3 regions of the Halomonas sp. CnH100-B genome follow, and region 2 is predicted to be linked to each of the others. Evidence: predicted binding sites of a transcription regulator. Region 2 holds the regulator's gene; each other region holds the start of a gene.
The links. The regulator sigma-54, encoded in region 2, starts transcription at its own class of promoters, with help from an activator protein. The targets are predictions, from matches to a motif close to TGGCACNNNNNTTGCTNT.
Positions count from the first base shown of each region.

Region 1: NH398_RS10815 (urease accessory protein UreD) is a predicted target of sigma-54. The motif match lies at 3,543-3,560, and genes of this name have one in related genera.
Region 3: glnL (nitrogen regulation protein NR(II)) is a predicted target of sigma-54. The motif match lies at 5,660-5,677, and genes of this name have one in related genera.

Region 1 covers NZ_JAMXRX010000004.1:257,047-265,085, forward strand. Annotated here, with positions in the region: gene ureC (urease subunit alpha) at 72-1,787, opposite strand; gene NH398_RS10805 (urease subunit beta) at 1,949-2,257, opposite strand; gene NH398_RS10810 (urease subunit gamma) at 2,281-2,583, opposite strand; gene NH398_RS10815 (urease accessory protein UreD) at 2,617-3,501, opposite strand; gene NH398_RS10820 (DUF2946 domain-containing protein) at 3,819-4,229, shown strand; gene NH398_RS10825 (PepSY domain-containing protein) at 4,358-5,722, shown strand; gene NH398_RS10830 (copper chaperone PCu(A)C) at 5,753-6,262, opposite strand; gene urtE (urea ABC transporter ATP-binding subunit UrtE) at 6,371-7,078, opposite strand; gene urtD (urea ABC transporter ATP-binding protein UrtD) at 7,078-7,914, opposite strand; gene urtC (urea ABC transporter permease subunit UrtC) at 7,911-8,039, opposite strand, start outside.
Region 2 covers NZ_JAMXRX010000001.1:272,444-280,482, forward strand. Annotated here, with positions in the region: gene tldD (metalloprotease TldD) at 1-343, shown strand, start outside; gene yjgA (ribosome biogenesis factor YjgA) at 352-873, opposite strand; gene pmbA (metalloprotease PmbA) at 969-2,309, shown strand; gene NH398_RS01125 (HPr family phosphocarrier protein) at 2,328-2,597, opposite strand; gene rapZ (RNase adapter RapZ) at 2,639-3,559, opposite strand; gene ptsN (PTS IIA-like nitrogen regulatory protein PtsN) at 3,617-4,084, opposite strand; gene raiA (ribosome-associated translation inhibitor RaiA) at 4,089-4,397, opposite strand; gene NH398_RS01145 (RNA polymerase factor sigma-54) at 4,495-5,910, opposite strand; gene lptB (LPS export ABC transporter ATP-binding protein) at 6,016-6,774, opposite strand; gene lptA (lipopolysaccharide transport periplasmic protein LptA) at 6,786-7,280, opposite strand; gene lptC (LPS export ABC transporter periplasmic protein LptC) at 7,277-7,861, opposite strand; gene NH398_RS01165 (HAD hydrolase family protein) at 7,861-8,039, opposite strand, start outside.
Region 3 covers NZ_JAMXRX010000007.1:125,515-133,553, reverse strand. Annotated here, with positions in the region: gene NH398_RS15630 (diguanylate cyclase) at 1-259, shown strand, start outside; gene NH398_RS15625 (alpha/beta hydrolase-fold protein) at 208-1,119, opposite strand; gene NH398_RS15620 (acyltransferase family protein) at 1,272-2,297, shown strand; gene NH398_RS15615 (hypothetical protein) at 2,344-2,937, opposite strand; gene glnA (glutamate--ammonia ligase) at 3,494-4,900, shown strand; gene NH398_RS15605 (DUF4124 domain-containing protein) at 5,026-5,541, shown strand; gene glnL (nitrogen regulation protein NR(II)) at 5,751-6,809, shown strand; gene ntrC (nitrogen regulation protein NR(I)) at 6,806-8,039, shown strand, end outside.

The sequences.
Region 1 (8,039 bases), on a different contig from region 2:
GCCATCCATGGCAAAAGACCCTCTCTACGGGCTGCTCCCTGCTCTCGTGTCACGTGGGGTATACCCTACATTCAAAACAAGTGATACCGCTGCGCCAGCGGTAGCTCGGTCGCGGGTTCGCAGGTGAGCAGTTCGCCGTCGCAGCGCACTTCGTAGGTTTGCGGGTCGACGGTGAGTTCTGGGCAGGCGTCGTTGAGCTTCATATCTTTTTTACGCACGCCGCGCACGTTTTTACAGGCGGAAAGCGTGCTTTGTAAGCCAAGGCGCTCTTTGATGCCTGCGTCAATCGCCGCTTGGCTGACAAAGTTGAGCCGGGTCTGGCTGGCGGCGCGGCCAAAGGTGCCGAACATGGGGCGGTAATGCACAGGCTGCGGCGTGGGGATGGAGGCGTTGGGGTCGCCCATCGGCGCACCGGCAATCATGCCGCCTTTCAGAATCAGCGCGGGTTTGACGCCAAAGAAAGCAGGCTTCCACAGCACCAAATCCGCCAGCTTACCGACTTCAATCGAGCCGACTTCATGGGCAATGCCGTGGGTAATGGCGGGGTTGATGGTGTATTTGGCGATATAGCGCTTGGCGCGCAGGTTGTCGGCCCCTAACGCTTCATCTTCCGGCAACAGGCCGCGCTGCACTTTCATCTTATGGGCGGTTTGCCAGGTGCGGCAGACCACTTCACCCACGCGGCCCATGGCCTGGGAGTCGGAGGCGATCATCGAGATCACGCCCAGGTCGTGGAGGATATCCTCGGCGGCGATGGTTTCGCGGCGAATGCGTGAATCCGCAAAGGCGACATCTTCGGGGATATTGGGGTCCAGATGGTGGCAGACCATGAGCATGTCGAGATGCTCATCGATGGTGTTCACCGTGTAGGGCCGCGTGGGGTTGGTGGAGGACGGCAGCACGTACTCTTTGGAGCAGGCAGTGAGGATATCCGGGGCGTGGCCACCGCCTGCGCCTTCGGTGTGGTAGGTGTGAATGCCGCGCTCTTTAAACGCCGCTAGGGTGTCTTCCACGAAGCCGGATTCGTTAAGCGTATCGGTGTGAATGGCGATCTGCACATCGTACTTTTCCGCCACGCTTAAGCAGGTATCAATCGAGGCGGGGGTGGTGCCCCAGTCTTCATGCAGCTTGAGGCCCATGGCACCGGCTTCCAACTGCGCTTCGAGCCCTTCCGGCAGGCTGGCGTTGCCTTTGCCGAGCAGGCCGATGTTCATGGGCAGGTCATCTACCGCTTGAAGCATTTTGCCAATGTGCCACTCGCCGGGGGTGCAGGTGGTGGCGTTGGAACCGGTAGCGGGGCCGGTGCCGCCGCCCAGCATGGTGGTAACACCGCTCATCAGCGCTTCTTCCACCTGCTGGGGGCAGATGAAGTGGATGTGGGCGTCGATGCCGCCTGCGGTGAGGATTTTGCCTTCGCCCGCAATCACTTCGGTGCCGGGGCCAATCACGATCTCCACATCGGGCTGGGTATCGGGGTTGCCTGCTTTGCCGATGGCGGCGATGCGGCCGTTTTGCAGCCCTACATCGGCTTTGACGATGCCCCACCAGTCTAAAATCAGCGCGTTAGTGATCACGGTATCCATCACCGAGGCGTCCTGGCGCTGACTTTGGCCCATGCCATCGCGGATAACTTTGCCGCCGCCGAACTTCACTTCTTCACCGTAGTGGGTGGCGTCTTTTTCGACTTGAATCCACAGCTCGGTGTCGCCCAGGCGCACGCGGTCGCCTACGGTGGGGCCGTACATATCGGCGTAGGCTTGCCGACTGATCTTGTTTACCGGTTTCATATTTGCCTCTGCCTCAAGCGTTGAGTCCAGTGCTGGGCGGCCATCGTCTGTGTGACACGCTGTGAATACATCCCTGTAAGCTTGACTGCGCCATCCATGGCGCAGACAGTCACCCAGCCGATGCCCGCCCTACCGTCGGTTGTTCTTTATTAATCCGTTGGCTAATCGAGCGGCCCCATCACATCGCCACGGAAGCCGTAGATTTCCCGCTTGCCGACAAACGGAATCAGCGTGACTTCGCGGGTTTGGCCGGGTTCGAAGCGGATGGCGGTTCCGGCGGCGACGTCCAGGCGGTAGCCACGGGTTTTATCGCGGTCAAACACCAGCGCGGGGTTGGCTTCGGCAAAGTGGTAGTGGGAGCCAAGCTGAATGGGCCGGTCGCCGGTGTTGGCCACCTCCACGGTGATACGCTCGCGGCCCGCGCACAGTTCGATATCACCCTCTTGTAACTGATACTGTCCTGGAATCATGGCGCTCTCCTAACGGTGGATGATTAGTTGATCGGCGTGTGGACGGTGACCAGCTTGGTGCCATCTGGGAAGGTGGCTTCCACCTGCACTTCATCGACCATCTCCGCCACGCCTTCCATCACGTCTTCTCGGGTCAGGATCTCGCGACCATAGCTCATTAAATCCGCTACGCTGCGGCCATCCCGTGCGCCTTCCATAATTTCAAAGCTGATCAGCGCTACCGCTTCGGGGTAGTTCAGTTTTAAACCACGCGCTTTGCGGCGCTCGGCAAGCTGGGCGGCGGTAAACAGCATCAGCTTGTCTTTGTCTCGTGGGGTCAGTTCCATGGAGTGTCTCCAGCGTTATCAGCGTGTTGCTCATTAGGTTAGCCAAATGCGCGGCGTATGCGCTTCGCGCTCGATCCAGCGCGGCCGTAGCAGGTGCCAGGCCTGCTCACACAGCGCCCAGGCTTCGTTACGAGAAGTGCCTAGATAGCGCAGCAGCAGTACGCCATGGCGCACGGTTACCGCCCAGCGGGGGTTATCCGGCAGCGCTTCGCGCAGTGCTTCAATGGCCGCAGCGGCATCGTCAATGCCCACCGCCCAGAGCGTGGCCTGCACCGTGGCGCCGCCCTGCCCCCAGCGGCCCGCAAAGCGTGGGTGCGCGGGGTCTAGCGGCTGGCGTTCAAGCCACAGCGGTTTGCCATCTAGGGTTAAGCGAAAGTGCTGTTCAATACGCCCAGAGACATAGGGCAGGTCGCTTGCTGGGCGGCCGAGCGCCATCACTTCCCAGCCTAGGCAGCGGGCATTGCCTTGCAGCGCAATATGGGTGCGTTGAGTGCCTTTGGAGCCGTTGAAGGCGATGGTTTCCTGGGGTAGCCACTCTAAGGTGCCGCCCTCTTCTACCGTCAGCTCGGTGTGCTGTGTCCAGGCCACGCCTTGGCTGTCGGCTTTGTAGAGCTTATTGGCAGCGGGTGTGGTGAGCAGCGCATGGGCTTCGCGCTCGATATGAGCACGGATGGTCAGCGCATCACCGCTCACGAGCCCGCCAGGCGGGTGCAATACGTAAACGTGGCACGCTTCCTGGCTGCCTTCTGGGTAGAAGGGGCGCTGTACCCGTAACGGCCCTTGGTGACGCGCTTGCACTAACCGAGTCACGCCATCGCGGTTGGCAAAACGCAGGGCCAGCGAGGCGGCCCAACGGCGCTCGGCGTCAAAGCGGTGGCCGGAACCAGCAGCGGGTGGGGCGAGTTCGCTCAACATCATGGGGCGCTGTCGCTTCCTTGTGTATAAATCATTACCTTACAAATGCAAGGAGTGCGCCAAAATGGTGAAAGTGCGATTCAGGCAGCGCCAAAACGCTTTTATAGCCTGAAGCGGCTCCCTTTATGCAGTTCAACCAGGGTAAAAAGCACCATAAACGAGCAAAAACACCTTCAAACGCACCAAATAAGTGCGAATGCAGCCCCCTCTTTCGCGGCAATACACCACAGCGTTAATCGCAGGCATCGGGTACTTTGCATCGGTATGACGCTGTAAACTGCTTAGCCGTCATTCAGACAGCTCACAAAGCGTAGTTTGAGATGCGATCTTTCCGCTCAGCCAACTCTTTTTGGTATCGCACAGCGCTCTATTTAGCGTTCGTGGCGATCTACCTGCTCTTTGCTGGGCCGCTGTTCTCGCAATTGCAGTCTCAATGGCAGGCGTTAGACCACTCTTCAGAACATGCACACGGACATGATGCCGCGCCGCATGGCACATCGGCGGGTCCGTCATCTCATCACGATGACCCTCTGCACCACTGGTATCACCCGTGTGACTATTGCGGTATATGGCAAAAAACGCCTACCGCCCCTCACCATTTACCCGCCATTGGCAGTGTGGCCTTTATCACACGTACTCCGCTGCCAGCGGCCTTTGCCCAGCGCGCTGCTGCGGTACAAGCCTACCCCCACGCCTATCCTCGCGCTCCGCCCACGTTAAAGGTCATTTAACTCAAAGGGTTTACCTAACTGGCCAGCTAAAAACGGGCTTGGCTGGCAAATAAATATCGCGTCTTGAACGCCGTGTTAGCGCCGCTACGTGCGGACAACACGGTGCTTTGAGCGCTTGGAGCGTGTGCATGACGACAATGAGTTCCACACAGACAACGCGCAAAGCGCCGCTTGATCTGTATCGCGCCGTTTGGCGCTGGCATTTTTATGCAGGCCTATTAGTCCTGCCTTTTTTAATCGCGCTCTCGCTGACCGGGGCGCTGTATTTATTCGATGACGAGCTGGATGCGCTCATTCATTCAGATCTCAAGCGCGTGGAAGTTCAGCAAGCCACACAGCCTGCCGCCTCACTCGTGAGTTCGGCGCTGCGGGATTACCCCGGCACGGCGGTGAAATACACCTCGCCCGCCACCCCGGGAAGCTCAGCGGAAGTAACCGTTAACTCACTAACTGGCGAACGGCTGGCCGTGTACGTCAATCCCTATACGGCGGAAGTGCTGGGCGCTCTGGATGACCGGGGAACGGTGATGTGGACCGTTCGCTACCTGCATAGCTTCAAGTTCTTCGGGCAAACCCCGCGCAAGCTGATTGAGATTGCTGCGGGCTGGTCGATTTTGTTGGTCGCCACCGGCATTTATCTCTGGTGGCCGCGCAACGGTAGGGGCGGCGTGGTGAGCGTGCGTGGCAAACCCAAAAGCCGAGTGTTCTGGCGCGACCTGCACGCGGTGCTGGGTATCTTTATTGGTGGGTTCATTGTGTTTTTGGCCCTTACCGGCATGCCGTGGTCGGGCGTTTGGGGCGCACAGGTAAACGAGTGGGCCAACGGCAATAACTTTGGCTACCCGGCTGGCGTTCGGGTGGACGTACCGATGTCCAACGCCTATTTAAGCGACCAAGGCAGCACCAGTTGGTCGCTGGAGCAGGCGCGCGTGCCGGAATCCATACAGCCTGCCGTGCCTGCCCCGCGCATTGGGTTGAACAACGCCGTGGCTCAGTTAGAAGCTTTGGGCCTACCACAGGGCTACAGCGTCAATCTGCCAACCACGGCCGCTGGGGTGTATACCGGTTCGATTTATCCTGATGATGTCAGTCAACAGCGGGTGATTCACCTTGATCAATATAGCGGTGAGCCGCTGCTTGATATGAGCTACGCCGACTATGGCCCGCTAGGCCGCTGGATGGAGTTTGGGATTAACGTTCACTTGGGACAGGAGTTTGGGCTTATCAATCAGCTCTTCCTGCTGGCGGTATGCATCGCCATCATCGTGATGTGCGTAGCCGCAGGCGTGATGTGGTGGAAGCGTCGCCCATCAGGTGCCATGGGCGTGCCGCCCTTGCCCACCGATAAACGCGTGTTTCGTGGGCTGATCGCCCTTCTCGTGATTGGCGGCGTGCTGTTCCCGCTCGTTGGGGCCTCTTTGATCGTGATGCTGATCATCGACTGGCTGATCGTGCGGCCACTTCAGGAACGCCGCCCCGCTCGCCAAGGCTAACGGGGCGGTAGTCTTGCGCAGTGGGCTGACTTAGTGCGCGGAGTGACCGTGGCTACCTTCCGGAGAGGCACCTACTGGCAGCACCTGAAGCTCAATTTCCATCGGCTCGGCGTGCTGGAACTCCAGCGTCACGGGTACGGGCTCACCTTCAACAATGGGTGAGCCCAGTTCCATCAACATCAAGTGTAAACCGCCCGGCGCTAGCGTCACGCTCTCCCCCGCCGGTAACTCGATGCCACCGGGCAGGGGTGCCATGCGCATCACATCGCCATCCATCTCCATAATATGAATCTCGACACGCTCGGTGAGCGAGCTGGTCGCTCCTAGCAGCATGTCATCGCCATCGCCGTGATTGGTGAGGGTGACAAAGCCACCGCCCGCCCCGGCCCCCGGCGGCGTTGCACGGGTCCAGGGTTGCGCCACTTCGATAGAGGAGTGGTTTTCCATGGCATCCGAGTGGTCGCTGCCATGATGAGCCGCCATCAGCGGAGTACTCATGAACAGCATTGCGGTTAACAGCGTAAAACGGCGCATCAACATAGTGTTCTCCGTGGGTAACATCGCCAAAACCTAGCGCTTAACGCGATATTACTCAGTGACAGCGGCAACCACCACCCGATCCACGGCTGTAAACCGGGTGTGGATAACTTAAACCGTCAAATGCTGCTTAATCAGCTCGTTAGAGAGTTCACTGATCTCGCCTTTGGCGACTGGGCGGCCGCGATCCATGATCACGAAGCGGTCGGCGTATTTGCGGGCGAAGGGCAGCTTTTGCTCGACCAGCAGCACCGTTAAACCATCCTCTTTGATCAGTTGGCGAATCACCTGGCCGATTTGAGCGACGATATTGGGCTGAATGCCTTCTCCTGGCTCATCAAGAATCAGCAGCTTTGGTTCGATCACCAGTGCTCGGCCAATGGCGAGCTGCTGCTGTTGGCCGCCGGATAAATCGCCGCCCCGACGGTGCTTCATCTCTTTGAGCACCGGAAACAGCTCGTAGATACGCTCCGGGATTTTTTTCAGCCCGTCGCCCCGGGCGGCAAGCCCAGTGCGCAGGTTCTCCTCCACCGTGAGCAGCGGGAAGATCTGCCGCCCCTGGGGCACAAAACCGATGCCCAGGCGCGAACGCGCTTCCACGGCTTTTTTGGTGAGTTCTATCTCACTGCCATCGCCCTGGTAGCGCAGCTGGCCGCTTTTGACCGCAACTTCGCCCATGATGGCTTTCATCAGCGTGGTTTTACCCACCCCGTTGCGGCCCATCACGCAGGTGCACTGCCCGGCGGGCACGTCTAGGTCTAAGTCCCACAGCGTATGGCTCTCGCCGTAGAACTGGTTGAGTTTTTCAATCGCCAGCATCAGGCGCTCTCCTCTTCATCCGACCCTAGATACACCTCGACCACTTTGGGGTCGTTGGAGACCTGATCCATGCTGCCTTCGGCCAGCACGCTGCCCTGGTGCAGCACGGTCACCTTGCGCGCTATCGAGCGCACAAAGCCCATGTCGTGCTCTACCACCACCACCGACTGCTTGCCCGCCAAGCCGGTGAGCAGCTCGGCGGTGCGCTCCATCTCCTGCTCGGTCATCCCGGCCACTGGTTCATCTACCAGCAGCAGGCGCGGGCGCTGCATCAGCAGCATGCCAATCTCCAGCCACTGTTTTTGGCCGTGGGAGAGAATACCGGCGGGCTGAAAGCGCAGCGCAGTCAGGCCGATGGTTTCCAGCACGTCATCAATGCGGTCTTTGATCTCCCCGGTCATGCGGGCGGTCAGCGTGGGGAAGATGCGCTTGTCGGCAGCCATCGCCAATTCCAGGTTCTCGAATACGCTGAGCGCTTCGAACACCGTGGGCTTCTGGAATTTGCGGCCAATGCCGAGGCTAGCGATTTCCGGCTCGTTCATCTGCAGCAGGTTATGGCGGCTGCCGAACCACACGCTGCCTTCGGTGGGGCGGGTTTTGCCGGTGATGATATCCATCATGGTGGTTTTACCGGCCCCGTTGGGGCCGATAATGCAGCGCAGCTCGCCGTCGTCGATGGTCAGGTTCAGGTTACTGATCGCCTTGAAGCCATCAAAGCTGACGGTGACATCTTCCATATACAAAATCGGGCCGTGGCGCACGTCGACCGGCGAGGCCTCGGTGGCCATAAAATCAAACACCCGATCCCGCGCTTTTAGCGATTGTAATAGGCTCATGCGGCGGCCTCCTTGGGTGGGTGATCATCCTCTTTGCGGCGCTTTAGGTGGCCTAACAGCCCCGCTACACCTTTCGGCAGTAGCACCGTGACCAGCACGAAAAGCGCGCCCAGAGCGAATAGCCA
Region 2 (8,039 bases):
CGGACAGGATGACCCCGCCGATATCATCAAAAGCGTCAAGCGGGGCATCTACGCGGTGAGCTTCGGTGGCGGCCAGGTGGATATCACGTCGGGCAAGTTCGTCTTTTCGGCCAGCGAAGCTTACATGATCGAAGATGGCAAGATCACCGCACCGGTGAAGGGCGCGACGCTGATCGGCAACGGGCCTGAGGCCATGGGGCGGGTGTCGATGATCGGCCATGACATGGCGATGGACACCGGGATTGGCGTGTGCGGTAAAGAGGGGCAGGGCGTGCCGGTCGGTGTGGGTCAGCCCACCCTGAAACTGGATGAACTGACTGTCGGCGGCACGCAGTCTTCTTGAGCGGCCTGTTAAAGCGCTAGTGTCTCGCGCAGGTGCTTGAACAGCTTGCGCGAGCTGGTGGGCGGCTTGCCCTGCTCGCGCTCTTTGCGGGCGTTGCGCACGAGTTGGCGCAGCGCTTGTCGGTCCGCATTGGGGTAATCGGCCATGAACAGATCGACGGCGTCATCGCCCTCGTCGACCATTCGATCCCGCCACTTCTCGAGGCGATGAAACGCATGGTCGCGCTGCTCTTTTTCCTGCTCGATGGCATCGAACACGCCCTGGATGGCCGTTAGATCCTCTTTGCGGATGAGCTTGCCAACGTACTGCATATGACGGCGGCGGCCCTCATGCGAGCGGATGCGGGCGGTTTCATCGATGGCACGCAGCATGTCGTCCGACAGGGGGAAGCGGGCGCGTTCGGCAGGGTTCATGGCAATCAGCGTTTCGCCTAGCGCCTGCAAAGCATGCATCTCACGCTTTAGCTGCGATTTACTGGGACGCTCTTCCTGTTCGTCGATGTCGATTGGCTCGGGGCGTTGCTTGGGCATATAAGAACTCACTGATTAGATTCGTTTGCAGCATTATATCAGGCTGAGACCACAACATTGATTCGCCAACGCGATTCAGGCGAAAAGGAGGCCAAATGGCACAGGCATTTGATGCATCGGCGCAGCAGGCACTGCTGACACAGCGCGCTGAGGAAGCGCTTGCCCTCGCAAAGCAGCTAGGAGCAGATGCCGCTGAAGTGGGCGCCAGCGTTGACCAGGGCATGGGTGTCAGCGTTCGTTTGGGCGAGGTGGAAACCGTTGAACTATCTCGGGATCAAGGCATTGCGGTGACGCTTTACGTGGGCAAACGGAAGGGAAGTGCGTCTTCTACCGATGCCAGCAGCGCCTCGATTCGTGCCACGGTAGAAAAGGCGCTGGCGATTGCCCGCTATACGGGCGAAGACCCCGCCGCCGGTCTGGCAGAGGCAGCGTTAATGGCCACCGATCTCCCCGATCTAAAAGTGCATCACCCTTGGGCGCTCTCGACGGAGGAGGCCATCGATTTGGCGCTGCGCTGTGAGCAGGCAGGTCGCCGCGTCGAGGGGATCCATCAGTCGGAAGGGGCATCGCTTTCAAGTGGCGAGGGCGTGCGCGTTTATGCCAATAGCCACGGCTTTCTGGGGACTCAGAAAGGCAGCAATCACTCGCTCTCCTGCATGCTGATCGCTCAGGATGACCAAGGCATGCAGCGTGATTATGACTATACGGCGGCACGGAATCCGCTCCATTTACGCCAGCCCGAAGACGTGGGGCAAGAGGCCGCAGCGCGTACGCTACGGCGACTGGGCGCGCGTCGACCGCCGACCGGTACCTTTCCGGTGCTGTTCGACCCGACGCTGGCCAGCGGCCTGATCGGTCATCTTATGGGTGCTTTGGCAGGCGGAGCGCTTTACCGCGAAGCCTCCTTTCTATGCGACCGCCTGGGGACACCGCTTTTTCCCGAGTGGTTTGGATTGGAAGAGCGACCCATGGAAGTGGGGGCGACGGCGAGTTCGCCATTCGATGCCGAGGGGGTGCAAACCCGCAATAATCGTTTCATCGATCAGGGGCAGGTCGCCAGCTACATGCTCTCTGCCTACAGCGCACGGCGTTTAGGCATGCACTCGACAGGCAATGCAGGCGGCGCACGTAACCTACGCTTGCTGGCTCCTTTGACACCGCGTGCCGAGCTCTTGAAACAGATGGGGCGCGGTATCTGGGTCACCGAACTCATGGGCCAGGGGGTGAATGGGGTGACCGGTGATTACTCGCGAGGCGCGGCGGGTTTTTGGATCGAAAACGGTGAGGTTCAGTACCCAATCGAGGAGTTCACGATCGCCGGTAACCTGAACAAGATGTTTGCAGGACTAAGCGCTGTGGGCGATGACACGGATACCCGTGGCAGCATTCACACGGGCAGTTGGCTTGTGGATGCGATGACCGTCGCTGGCAGCTAATCGTTGACGCGGAGTCGGTTACTGGTCTTCGTCAAACCGCGCGTCGAACAGCGCTTCGATGGCATCGAGCGCTTGTTCGGCGTCTTCCCCTTCCGCAGCTACAGTGAGCTCGGTGCCGCAGGGCGCCGCGAGCATCAGCAGCGACATGATATTAGCGGCATCGGCTTTTTGCTGCTGCTTGTATACGTGGATGCTGGCAGAAAACTGCTGGCCACACTGAACCAATTTGGTGGCCGCGCGGGCATGGAGGCCGCGCTGGTTGGTAAGGGTTAACGTTCTTTCGGGCACTCTGGTTCCTTTTTGCCGAGTGGGTCTTTGAATAAAAAGGCTTAGGGCGTACGGGTGGTCGCGGTGGTGGGGCTTGGCGCCACGGGCTCTTCGCTCAGCGTGTACTGCAGCCCCAGTTCGCGATGTCTCAACTGCACTTCTCCGGTCTGCTTAACGAGCCGCTGGGCGAGCTGCTCCACCATGTAGACGGAGCGGTGCTGGCCGCCCGTGCAGCCGATAGCTACGGTCATGTAGCTACGTTGGCTGTTTTGGTAGGCCGGTAACCACTTCTCCAGCCAAGCCTGAATATCGCTGGCCATGGCTTCCACTACCGGGTAACCGCTCAAGAAAGCGACGATATTGGCATCGCGGCCAGTATATTGCCGAAGGGTAGGGTCCCAGTATGGGTTGGGCAGACAGCGTACGTCGAAGACCAAATCCGCATCCAGCGGAACGCCGCGTTTATAGCCGAAGGACTCAAAGGTGAGCGTGAGCTGATGCTGGCGCTGGTGGGCCACTTGATCGGTAATGCGGCGGCGCAAATCGTGCACGGAGAGCCGAGACGTATCGATCAATAAATCGGCGAGATCGCGTATTTCATGTAGCGTTTCCTCCTCTTTGTTGATCGCCTCTTCCAGCGTCATTTCGCTGTCGCGAGTGAGGGGGTGGCGACGACGAGTGGCGGAGTAGCGCTCCAGCAGAATGCGTGCGTCCGTGGTTAGATAGATCACCTGAAAACGAATGTCTCGCTGGCGTAGCTCTTCCAACAGCGCTGGCAGACGCTCCAGCGCGATGGGGAGGTTGCGCGCATCGATGCTAACGGCAATACGAGTGCGTTCTCCTTGAGCGCGCAGCTCATCGATCAGCGAGCCCAGCAGCATGGCAGGTAAGTTATCGATCGCATAATAGCCAAGATCCTCCAGCGCTTGTAAGGCGATAGATTTACCGGACCCCGAACGGCCGCTAATGATCACCAGTTGCATAGCGTCTCTCTTGGCGTATGAGCGTAGGAAATAAACAGTGATGGACGTGTGAGTATCTTACGCGGCCTGTTCGCGTATCTTGGCCGTCATCAGGGTCAATAGCTCTTTTTGACTGCTGGCTTTGCGTAACTGTTGACGGGTATTCGCATCGTTCATGATCGTCGCGACTTGCCCAAGCAGAGCGAGATGCGTGTCGTCCGCCTCTTCGGGTACGAGCAACACGAACACTAGATCGACGGGGTCGCCATCGATGGCATCGAAATCGACCGGCTCGGCAAGTTTCAAAAAGCCAGCGATGGGCGAGCTACAGTGCGGGCTACGTGCGTGGGGGATGGCAACGCCGTTGCCAATTCCCGTGCTGCCGAGACGCTCGCGTCCAATCAGGCGGCTAAACACTTCTTGGCTATCGAGGCTGGGTGTGTTTTGGGCGATGAAGGTGCTGAAAAACTCCAGCACCCGTTTTTTGCTGCCCCCGGGCACGTCGTAGAGCACGCGCTCCGGGGGGAGGATGGTTTCCAACGTCATTGAGTTAACGCACGCCTGCGCCCTGGGCGCGAGCTTGTGCTTTTTCCTTGTGTTTAACGAGTTGACGATCGATTTTGTCTGCGAGCGCATCGATAGCGGCATACATATCGTTATCGAGGGCTTCGGCATGAAGGTCGGCACCGGCGGCATGCAGCGTACAGGCTGCCTGCTGGCGTTCTTTCTCGACAGATAAGGTCACTTGCACCGTGGTGATGTTGTCATAGTGGCGTTCGACGCGTTCCAGCTTTTCGTTAACGTAGTCACGCAAGGCGTCAGTCAGTTCAACGTGATGACCAGTGATGTTTACTTGCATTGACGTGCTCCTTATCCATCGGGCTGTACTTCGATTGTAACCCTTTTTGCGCTATTGCAAAGCCCCTGCGTCGAGTTTGTCATGCCCTACCGTTTAACTAGCGTAAACGGCGGCGCTCACTGGACGAGGGAATACCCATTGACTCGCGATATTTCGCTACCGTACGCCGGGCAACGCTGATGCCTCCCTCCTCAAGGAGGGTCACCAGGCGACTATCGGAGAGCGGTTTACCCGACGGCTCCTCTTGTATCAGTTTTTTGATCCGTGCACGAATGGCGGTGCTGGAGTGGCTATCGCCGCCATCGTGGCTGCTGACTTGGCTCGAGAAGAAGTACTTCAACTCGAACACGCCTCGTGGCGTATGTATGAATTTCTGCGTCGTCACACGGGAGATCGTGGACTCGTGCATCTCCACGGCCTCGGCGATGTCGGCCAGGATCAGCGGTTTCATGGCCTCTTCGCCGTGCTCTAGAAAGCCGATCTGGCGGGCGATGATTTCACGACCTACTCGCAGAAGCGTGTCATTACGGCTGGAAAGGCTTTTGATCAGCCAGCGAGCTTCTTGGAGGTGCTCTTTCAAGAACTGGTTGTCTTGGCTCTTGTCGGCACGTTTGATCAAACTGGCGTAATCGGGCTGGATACGCAGGCGCGGCAGCGCCTCCGGGTTGAGCTCTAAGTGCCAGCCCTCGTTGTCATGGCGCACGACCAAATCGGGCGTGATATAGCTGTCGTCGGTCACGCCGTAGGCGCTGCCTGGGCGTGGGTCAAGGCTGCGAATTAAACGGATGACGTCGTCCAACTGCTCGTCATCCAGGCTCAGGCGGCGCTTGAGTAGCCGTAAATCGTCTTTGCCCAAGGCTTCGAGAAACTGACGCACCAAGCGTTTTGCGGGCATCAATAGCGGGGTGTCTTCAGGCAGCGCGGCCAGCTGAAGCATCAGGCACTCGCGCAGGTCGCGGGCAAACACGCCGGTGGGCTCGAACTGTTGTAAGCGCAACAGGGTGTTTTCTACTTCACGCTGGCTCAGGCTGTCGTGGCCTTGCGCCTTGAGGCCTTCGCGGATGTCGTTGAGCGGTTGAGTGAGATAGCCGTTGGCATCCAGTGCATCGATCAGGCTTTCGGCAATGGCATAGTCGCGGGGAGAGAAGTCGGTCATGGCCAATTGCCATAACAGATGGCCATGAAGGCTTTGGCCTGCGGCTTGGCGCTCGAAGTCGGGTCCTTCGCTGCTACCGCCCAAGCTACCCATGTCTTGGTAGGTGTCCGACCAGTCGCTGTCTACGGAGAGTTCGTTGGGAATGCTGTCCGACCACTCGGCCTCTTGAGGCTCGCTAACAGCCTGTTCGCCAAACTCATCCTCTTGTTCGAGCATGGGGTTAGCGTCCAGCGCTTGCTGAATTTCTTGACGGAGGTCCAGCGTGGAGAGCTGTAGCAGGGCAATGGCCTGCTGCAGCTGAGGTGTCATGGTCAGCTGTGTGCCGATACGCAATTGGAGAGAAGCTTTCATGACCATCTGAGAACCACTCGTTAATCAGAAAGCTCCACCCTAGAGCGAGTTATGACTCTGTGCAAGTGCAATAAGCATGCCACTAAAAGAAAAGTTTGGTCAGGCCAGAGTTTAGAGGCGGAAGTCTGCGCCTAGATAGACATCACGAACCTTCTGGTTATTGAGGATCTCCTGGGCGTTTCCACTGGCGATGATATGGCCGTCGCCAACGATGTAGGCAATGTCACAAATATCCAGGGTTTCGCGCACGTTATGGTCAGTGATCAAGACGCCGATGTGGCGTTTTTTCAGTGCGCGGATGATGGTTTTGATTTCACCCACTGAAATAGGGTCGACCCCGGCAAACGGCTCGTCGAGCAGAATGAATGCGGGCTCGGTAGCGAGTGAGCGAGCGATCTCCACTCGGCGGCGCTCGCCCCCTGAGAGGCTCATGCCCAGGTTGTCGCGAATGTGGGTAATATGGAAATCTTCGAGCAGTGACTCGAGGCGTGCTTCCCGAGCGCTACGGTCCAGCGCTTTGCGCGTCTCGAGAATCGCCATGATGTTATCGGCCACCGAGAGCTTGCGGAAAATGGAGGCTTCCTGGGGGAGGTAGCCAATCCCGGCCATGGCGCGCTCGTGCATGGGCGCATGGGTCAGGTCGACGTCGTCGATACCGACGCTACCGGCATCGGATTTGACCAGTCCAACGATCATGTAAAACGACGTGGTTTTACCCGCCCCGTTGGGCCCCAGCAGGCCGACGACGCTACCCTGAGCGATTTCCAGGTTGATATCTTTCACGACCCGACGGCGTTTGTAGCTCTTCGCTAGGTGATGGGCGTAGAGCGTTTTGACAGGTGCGGAATCTGCAGAGGTTGATGCTGCCACGTGGCCGCTCCCTATTGTTCGGGCTGAAGAGTCATGCGAATGCGCTGGTTGTCGCTACCGCTCACGTCGGAGCGTGCTTGCACCACTTCCTGGTCGATGAAGTACTCCAAACGCCCCCCTTGGAAACGGTCGCCTTGCTGGGTCAGTTCGGCTTGGTCGATCAGCTCGACACGGCGTTCGGCGACATGGTAAACGATACGACGCGCCCAGCCCTCCATGGGGGTTTCTTGATCTTCGAGCTGATTGCGCAGGTAGGCGCGCTCACCCGTGGCAATGGCGCGTGACAGCTCGCCTGCGTCGTTGCGCTGAATTTCGACGCGTTCGCCGCGCAGTTGCATCTCGCCCTGGCGAATGTCCACGTTGCCTGAGTAAACAGCGGTGCCAGCGCGCTGGTCGAGGTCCAGGCGGTCGGCTTCGACCTCGATGGGGGCTTGGCTTTGTGCCATGGCCGCCGTGGCGAGGGGTAGGGTTAACGTAAAGAGTGCAGTGCGGAGAGAGGCGTTCATCGCGACTCCTCAGGGTTACGAGTGGCAGGCGGGTGGACGCCGCGCACGTTATTGGTCAGGCGGACTTGGCTGTCATCGAGCCAAACGTCCATGCGGGAGGCTTCCATGCGCTGCGGCGGCTGCTGCAACAGCACGGGCGTATCGCTCCAGGCATGGCGCGTCACGCCATCGTAGTTTAATTGCTGCGTGTCGAGCTGCCAGCCCTCTTCGGGAGCCAGTAGCCGGGCAGACCCTCTTAGCGTCAGGGCCTGGGAATCGGTATTCAAGGTGCCGGTGTCTGCCGTGGCCAGCCACTCTCGCTGTTCGCTGTCGAACAGCGTCGCGCGCGGCGACATGACATCGGTCATGGCCGTTTGAGGCGTATGGACCAGTCGAGGCGTGACCAGCGACTGCTGGATAGCGCCTGTCTCGCCAAACAGGGTAATTTCGGCGTTCTCCAACACATGCCCAGGCTCCTGGGCACGGGCCTCCTGATCGATCTCACCCTCTTGCGGGCCGCGCGGGTCCAGCCAGACCAGCAGTCCGCCCAGGGCCACGACCATCGCCGTGATCCACACCCGTTTTCTGACTCTGAGACCCATCACGAGTGCCTGTGAAGATACGTGTCGAGCACGGCATCCCAGTGCCCTTGCGAAGTGAGCAGCGTATCGCAAATTTCACGTACCGCGCCGTGGCCGCCTAGCCGTTCCGTGATCCAATCGGCATGGGTGTGCATGTAATCAGGCGCATTGGGGACCGTGATGCCGACGCCGCAGCGCT
Region 3 (8,039 bases), on a different contig from region 2:
CATGGAAGAGGAGGCGCTGGCCGTTGCCAACCAGCTCTGCCGTGCGCTGGCCGAGCCGTTTGCTCTGACGGTGGGCGACGTGCGCGTCTCCGCCAGTATCGGCGTAGCGCTCTTTCCGCAGCATGCCCGGGATGAAGCCTCCTTGATTCACTGTGCGGATCAGGCGATGTACCACGCCAAAGCCCAAGGTCGCAATCGCGCGGTTCTCTACTCCGCTGGCGCCTCGGATAGGGCCGTTTGCGGCGAGCCGACGTACTGAAACATGAACGTCAGTGCTGCGGGCAGGCTGGCTCGCCAAACACGCCAGGTATGGCCACCGGGATACAGGTCGAGCCGCACCGCGCCGGGCTGTATACGCTCCATGGCCTGACGAAGCTGGCGGGCATGGAACTCGGCGTCGTACACATCGCTGCGACCGGCGCTGATATAGAGCGGCACCGGGGGTGTGTCGCTTCGTTCGGCTTCCGGGCGCGGCGTCACGCGCAGTCGGTAGCTTTCCAAATGGGCAGTGTAATTGAGCCGCTCCCAGAGCGTCTGATCGAACGCCCCTTGCGCGTTCAAAAACGCCGGATGCCGGTGGGCTGACGAATTCTCAGGCGGGGCGGGAACGTAGCTGGCAGGGCTGAGGGCGGCCGCAGCGGCGAACAGCTCCGGCCGTTCGAGGGCGAAGTTGACGGCTCCATACCCTCCGGCCGAGAGTCCGGCGACGCCGCGCTGCTGGCGTGTCGTGCCGACATGATAGGTTGCCTCGATATGCGGCATCAGGTCGTTGAAAAAGGCGCTGCGGGCGGCTTCGTTATATCCGTCGACCCACCAGCTGCGGCTGCCGGGCATCACGAAGACGGCCGGGGGCACATGTCCCGCGTCGATCAACCGGTCGGCGGTGTTGGGAAGGTTCCCCTTGGTGGCCCAGTCGAGCTCGTTACCAAACGAGCCATGCAGTAGATACACCACCGGATAGGGCATCGAGGCGTGTGGATCATAATCGTCCGGTAAATAGACCGTGTACGGATAGTCGTACCCTAGGGTGGGCGAGAAGAACTGTTCACGGGCCACGTCGCCAGCCAGGGTCGCGCCGCTGAGCATCAGCCCGCTCATCACGCCGATCGTCGTGCTCATCCAGCGGATAAAGCGAGCGAGGGAAAAGTGTCTGCGCACGAAGCCTCCAGGAATTTACCGTCGGTTAAAGGGTCGGACAGCGGTGTAACTCGGCGTGTTCATTGCCGTAAGCCCATACATCAGCTTAGCAGCGGTGGTTTGGTGGAGGTTCGATGCAAAAAATCGAGGAGATCTATTGGCTGCGCGCTTACGGCTGTGTCGCCGTCTTTCTATTCCATTGGCTTGATCATATCAACCAGCGTGTGGATAACGTCGCCACGGACCTGATGCGCATACCGCTGGTGCTGGGCACGCCGGTTTTCCTGTTCATTTCGGTGTTCGTCTTTGCCGTCCGATACGATCAACAGGTGCCGCCAGGCTTTCTGCTGCAGCGGGTGAAGTACGTCATGTTGCCCTATGTGGTGTACGGAAGTATCTACTCCACGGCCCAATGGTGGCAGCTGGCGGGAAGCGAGAACGCCGTGGGGTTTTGGGAAAATGCCAAAGTCTATTTTCTTTACGCCGAGTGGCATGGCTACTTTTTGATTATCGCCATGCAGTTCTATGCGGCGTACTGGGCGTACACGCGCTGGCGGCTATGGCGCTATCACCCGGTACCGTGGCTGGTGGCTGCCTGCTGGGTGAGCATGGCGTATTGGGGCTTGGCCTATGCCTTCGAGATCGAGCCGCCGGGCTACTTGCTCTGGGTGGCACCGCTGGGCTGGGTGTATCTGTTTTTTTTGGCCCTGGTTCTGGTGCGTTACTACCCGTTAACGCCCTCGGCTACGCTGGTCGAGCGGCCCGTATGGCTGCAACTCCTTTCCCAACCGCGTTGGCTTTTCCTGTTCGTCGGCGTAATCGTGCTGGCCACGTTCGAGCATTGGCTGGCGTTCTCATCGAAGGAAGTCTGGGTCATTCCCTTCTTCGTGCTGTTCACCCTGGCGCTGATGCGTGGCTTGAAAGGACGCAGAGCGCCTGGCTGGGTGCGCTATATCAATGCTTACTCGTTTGGTATTTATCTGGCGCATCCGATGTTTTTCACGCTCACCGATACGTTCGTGGGCGTGACGACACTGCCGCTGGTGGTTTACGCGGTGCTGCTCATCGTCGTAGGCAGCGTTGGCTCTATTTTGCTCAACAAAGCGGCCAATACCACGACGATGGGGGCCATGCTGTTGGGTAAGCGGTTGAAGGTATGAGTGCAGGGTAGGGTAGGTGACAGGGCGGGCGCGGAACCAGAAAAGGCTAGGGCGAGGTGGATGACTGGCTGTTTGGTGAGCCACGGGCCAACCCCAACGATTCGCCGCTCAAGGTTTTAAGCCGGGTCGGGCAAGCGTAAAGGCGCTGTAAAAAATCGAGCAGGGCTGGCTCATCCAGCTCGGGATCGAAGCCACCAATGCGCTCCAACCAGGCGCGCCGAATGGCAATGTAGGGCGGTACGGACACGGCCGTACTGAGAAAGTGCAGCAGCAATCGCTCCGAAAACCGGGGCGTAGCCGCGTTGATGAGCAGTGCATCCATCGCCGTGTTGAGCTGCGGATAGAGCAGGTACCAAAGCTGTGCCGCCATGGGTTCTTTATGCAGCGCAATCAGCAGCCACTCTGCTTGACTGATATAAGCCGCTTGATTGAGGCGCGCGCCGAGCATTTGCGAGGGGGTCACCAGGCAGTGGGCATGATAACGCTGTTCGAGGGCGGTGAGCCGCTCATCCGCCTGCGCGCAGGTGACGATGATCGGCATCACATGGTCGGCCAGGCCGGACTGGCGAATGGAGCGCAAGTGGCGCGGTAGCAAAGCTCCTGTCACTGAAGCGTCTACGATAAAGCAAACCGTACCCATGCACGCGGCTTCCTTTTGTTATGAAGCATCTCCGATTGTAATTTATTGTAGATGTGGGTTTCTTTGCGTAGCAAGAGAAACTTTTTTAACAACAGGGAGGTGCAAGTGCCTCTCCTCTAACCAATTTGGTGCGTTCTGTGTCTCATATGCACTATTTTTGTGCATATGAGACACGAGATGCCCTTTCCGTGCGAAGCGTGACGATGTGTTGCCACATTAAGACGCAGACGTTTAGTGATTTTTCGTATTTAAAAACAATGGCTTGTTATTTTTTATGGCCATTATGGTGCAGGGTTGGCATGCTCTGTGCTTATGAATCATAGATAGTTTCATCAGCGGCTATTGAAGCGTAGGCAGACGCCTCCAGGCGTGCTACAACGATAGCCGGTCTGAAATGATCGCTGGGCGGTTTGTTATCCATCGTCAGACAAACGTTAAGCGAACAAAAAAGACAAACGCGCCACATGCAATTGCGTGTTGAACGATTTGTTGAATAACACTTTTATCGATAGCTTACAGTTACACGCTTTAAGCCACGCTCATACCGGAGGACACTATGTCAGCCAAGACTCTCGCGCTAATCGAAGAACATGATGTTAAGTGGGTAGACCTGCGTTTCACCGACACGCGCGGTAAAGAGCAGCACGTCACCGTACCGGCACGTGACGTGAACGAAGAGTTTTTTGAAAATGGCCAGATGTTCGATGGCTCTTCCATCAACGGTTGGAAGGGCATCAACGAGTCTGACATGATCCTGCGTCCGGAAGACGGCACCGGTTTCTTGGACCCCTTCACCGAAGACGCTACCCTGATTCTGCGTTGCGACATCATCGAGCCGGCGACCATGCAGGGCTACGATCGCGACCCGCGCTCCATCGCTAAGCGTGCCGAAGCGTACCTGCAGTCTACCGGTCTGGGCGACACGGCCTTCTTCGGTCCGGAGCCGGAATTCTTCATCTTCGACGAAGTACACTGGAAAGCCGACATCCAAGGCGCCATGTACAAAATCACCTCTGATGAAGGTGCATGGGCGACCAGCAACCAAGTCGAAGGTGGCAACCTGGGCCACCGTCCGCGCGTGAAAGGCGGCTACTTCCCGGTTCCCCCGGTCGATAGCTTCCACGATATCCGTGGCGCGATGTGTAATACCCTGGAAGCGATTGGCCAAACCGTGGAAGTACACCACCACGAAGTAGCTAACGCGGGTCAGAACGAAATCGGCGTTAAATTCAACACGCTGGTGAAGAAAGCTGACGAAGTTCAGGAAATGAAGTACGTGATCCACAACGTGGCACACGCTTACGGCAAAACCGCTACCTTCATGCCGAAGCCGCTGGTAGGCGACAACGGTTCGGGTATGCACGTACACCAGTCGTTCTGGAAAGATGGCCAGAACCAGTTCGCGGGTGACGAGTACGCGGGCCTGTCTGAAATGGCGCTGTACTACATCGGCGGTATCATCAAGCACGCTCGTGCCCTGAACGCCTTCACCAACGCTTCTACCAACTCGTACAAGCGTCTGGTGCCGGGCTTCGAAGCACCGGTCATGCTGGCTTACAGCGCCCGTAACCGCTCTGCGTCTATTCGTATTCCGTACACCGCTAGCCCGAAAGGCAAGCGTGTCGAGACTCGCTTCCCTGATCCGACTGCCAACCCCTACTTGGCGTTTGCAGCGATGCTGATGGCGGGTATCGACGGTATCAAGAACAAGATCCATCCTGGCGATGCCATGGATAAGAACCTGTACGACCTGCCGCCGGAAGAAGGCAAGTCTGTACCGACCGTAGCCAACAGCCTGGATCAAGCGCTGGAAGCACTCGATGCTGACCGTGCGTTCCTGACCGAAGGTGGCGTGTTCACCGACGACATGATTGATGCCTACATCGAACTGAAGATGGAAGACGTCGAGCGTATCCGCATGACGACTCACCCGATTGAGTTCGACATGTACTACTCTTGCTAAGAACGGTCTTTAATGACGGTGCTAAAATCACCCTTGCGGTGTGATTAGCCAGAAAACCCCGCCTCGGCGGGGTTTTTTTATGGAAGCGAAATACGCAGGGGCTAGTAATGATAAGCAGACGACGTTTGCAAAACAGAATAGGTTTATCCACAGCGGCGGTGCTTCTACTGTGCCTGTGGGTAAGCGTGGCCCAGTCGCAAACGGTGTATCGCGTGGTGGATGAGCAGGGCAACGTGACGTTTACCGATAACCCTGAGCGGGGTGGGGATGCCATTACGCTGGCGCCGCTGCCCAGCATGCCATCGGCGTCGCGCCCTTCAACAGCGGCACCGCGCAGCCTGGGCAGGCCGGGTCAGCCGTTTATGCCTTATGACCGTTTTACGATTGCTAATCCCGCTAGCGGTGCTTCCGTGCGGGGCGGTATGACGCCAGTGGAAGTGCAGGTGGTGCCACCGCTGCGAGACGACCATCAGATTCAACTGCTGGTGAATGGCGAACTCAGCCAGTCGGCCCTGCATAGTGACGCTTTCTGGTTGGCAGGCTTGCCTGCAGGGGCGCACCAAGTGTACGCCGAGCTGCTGGATAGCCAGGGCCGTGTGCAGCACCGCACCGATCCGGTGACTATTTTTATCGCTGAATAGTCTTGTGCACTATAATGGTGCATTAGGGCGGCGAGGGCGACAGCGCATTGCGCTATAAAGGCTCGCCATGCGCCCGTCATCTGCCCACAAGCCGTGCAAGCCGCGGTTTGCGCTGAATTGGCGCGCTTTTTGCAGCTCCTCCCCTAACACCCCTCTTTAATGGATCAGTGCCCATGAGTATTGGTCGGAGCGACGCTTCAGGACACGCCATGTATCAGCGTTTACTCGAACACCTCACCACCGCAGTTCTGCTGCTCGACGGTGAACTCCGCGTGCGCTGGATGAACCCGGCCGCGGAAGCGCTGCTGGCGGTGAGCTTCAGCCGCGTGCAGGGCATCAGTTTGGATACGTTGCTCGGCGGTGATGAAAGCATCGATGAAGTGCTGGCCAAAGCGCGCGATGCGTTCCATCCCTACACACAGCGCGAGGCGCGTATTACGCCGCTCAATAGCGACCCGCTGACCGTTGATTATACGGTCACGCCGCTCTCTGCCGATGAACTGCTGTTGGAGGTCGAGCCGCGGGATCGCTTGATGCAGATCTCCCGGGAAGAGGCGCTCACCACTCGCCAAGAGACCATCAAGGTGCTGGCGCGGGGCTTGGCTCACGAGGTGAAGAACCCATTAGGCGGCATTCGCGGTGCGGCGCAACTGCTGGAGCGTGATTTAGACGACCCGGCGCTGCGGGAATTTACCCATATCATCGTCGAAGAAGTAGACCGCTTACGAGATTTGGTTGATTCCATGCTGGGCCCGAACCGCATCATTAAACATGAGCCGGTCAATATCCATAAAGTGCTGGAGCGAGTGCGAGCGCTGCTGATTGCCGAGCATCCCCATGTCACCGTCAACCGCGATTACGACCCCAGCCTGCCGGATCTTTCCGGCGACGAATCTCAGATGATTCAAGCGGTATTGAACGTGGCGCGTAACGCGGTGCAGGCCATGAGCGATGCAGAGACCCCCTCACCGGAGCTGATTCTGCGCACCCGTGCCCGGCGCCAGTTCACTTTAGGCGCCGAGCGGCACCGGCTAGTGAGCGAAGTCGGCGTGATTGATAACGGCCCTGGCATTCCTGAAAGCCTACGCGAAACCCTCTTTTACCCGATGGTGTCTGGCCGCGCGGAAGGCAGCGGTTTGGGGCTATCCATTGCTCAGTCAATTTTGCACCAACATCAAGGATTGATCGAATGCGACTCACGACCTGGACATACCGAATTTCGTTTACTGATTCCATTAGTTATTAATTGCACCGGAGAAGCGTCATGACTGAGGCGACACGTACCGATGTTGCACGGGTGGTTATTGTCGATGATGACCGCGCTATCCGTTGGGTGCTGGAGCGCGCGCTGGCGCAGCCAGACCTGGAGGTCGAGTGTATTGAGCGTGCCGACACAGCGCTGGCACGGCTGCTGGAAAGCCCACCGGATGTGCTGGTCACCGATATCCGTATGCCGGGCATCGACGGACTGGATTTGATGTCGCGAGTGCGTGACGCCCATCCGGACCTGCCGGTCATCGTCATGACCGCACACTCCGACCTGGACAGCGCCGTGGCCTCTTATCAGGGCGGGGCGTTCGAGTACTTGCCCAAGCCGTTCGATGTGGACGAAGCGCTCGCGCTGGTGCGCCGTGCGGTCGCCCACGCCCGTGAACGCCAGCGGCCGGTGAGCGTGCCAGAGGGGTTGAGCGCCGAGATCATCGGTGAAGCGCCCGCCATGCAGGAAGTCTTTCGCGCCATTGGTCGGCTCTCCCATTCGCATATTACGGTACTGATCAACGGCGAGTCGGGCACGGGTAAAGAGCGAGTGGCTCAGGCGCTGCACCAGCACAGCCCCCGGTCTGGCAAGCCGTTTATTGCACTGAATATGGCGGCGATTCCGCGCGACTTGATCGAATCCGAGCTGTTTGGGCACGAAAAAGGGGCCTTTACCGGTGCGGCCCAGCAGCGCCAAGGCCGCTTCGAGCAGGCCAACGGCGGCACGCTGTTTCTGGATGAGATCGGCGATATGCCGGCTGAAACGCAAACGCGTCTGCTGCGCGTGCTGGCCGACGGCGAGTTTTACCGGGTGGGCGGTCATACGCCGGTGAAAGTCGATGTGCGGATCATCGCGGCAACGCATCAAAATCTCGAATCGCTCGTCGACGATGGGCGCTTCCGGGAGGATCTGTTCCACCGCCTGAACGTGATTCGCGTTCATCTTCCGCGTTTAGCCGAACGGCGCGAAGACATTCCTCGGCTCACCCGCCACTTCCTGGCCGAAGCCGCCAAAGAGTTGTCTACCGACATCAAAGTGTTGACCCCCGAAGCAGAAGCGCATTTAACGCGTCTGCCCTGGCCAGGGAACGTCCGTCAATTGGAAAATATCTGCCGCTGGCTGACGGTGATGGCCTCCGGTCGGGAAATCCTGGTCGAAGACCTGCCGCCCGAACTACGGACGGTAGGAGCCTCCGAGAGCAGCGTACACGGCGATTGGCGTACGGCATTTCGAGACTGGG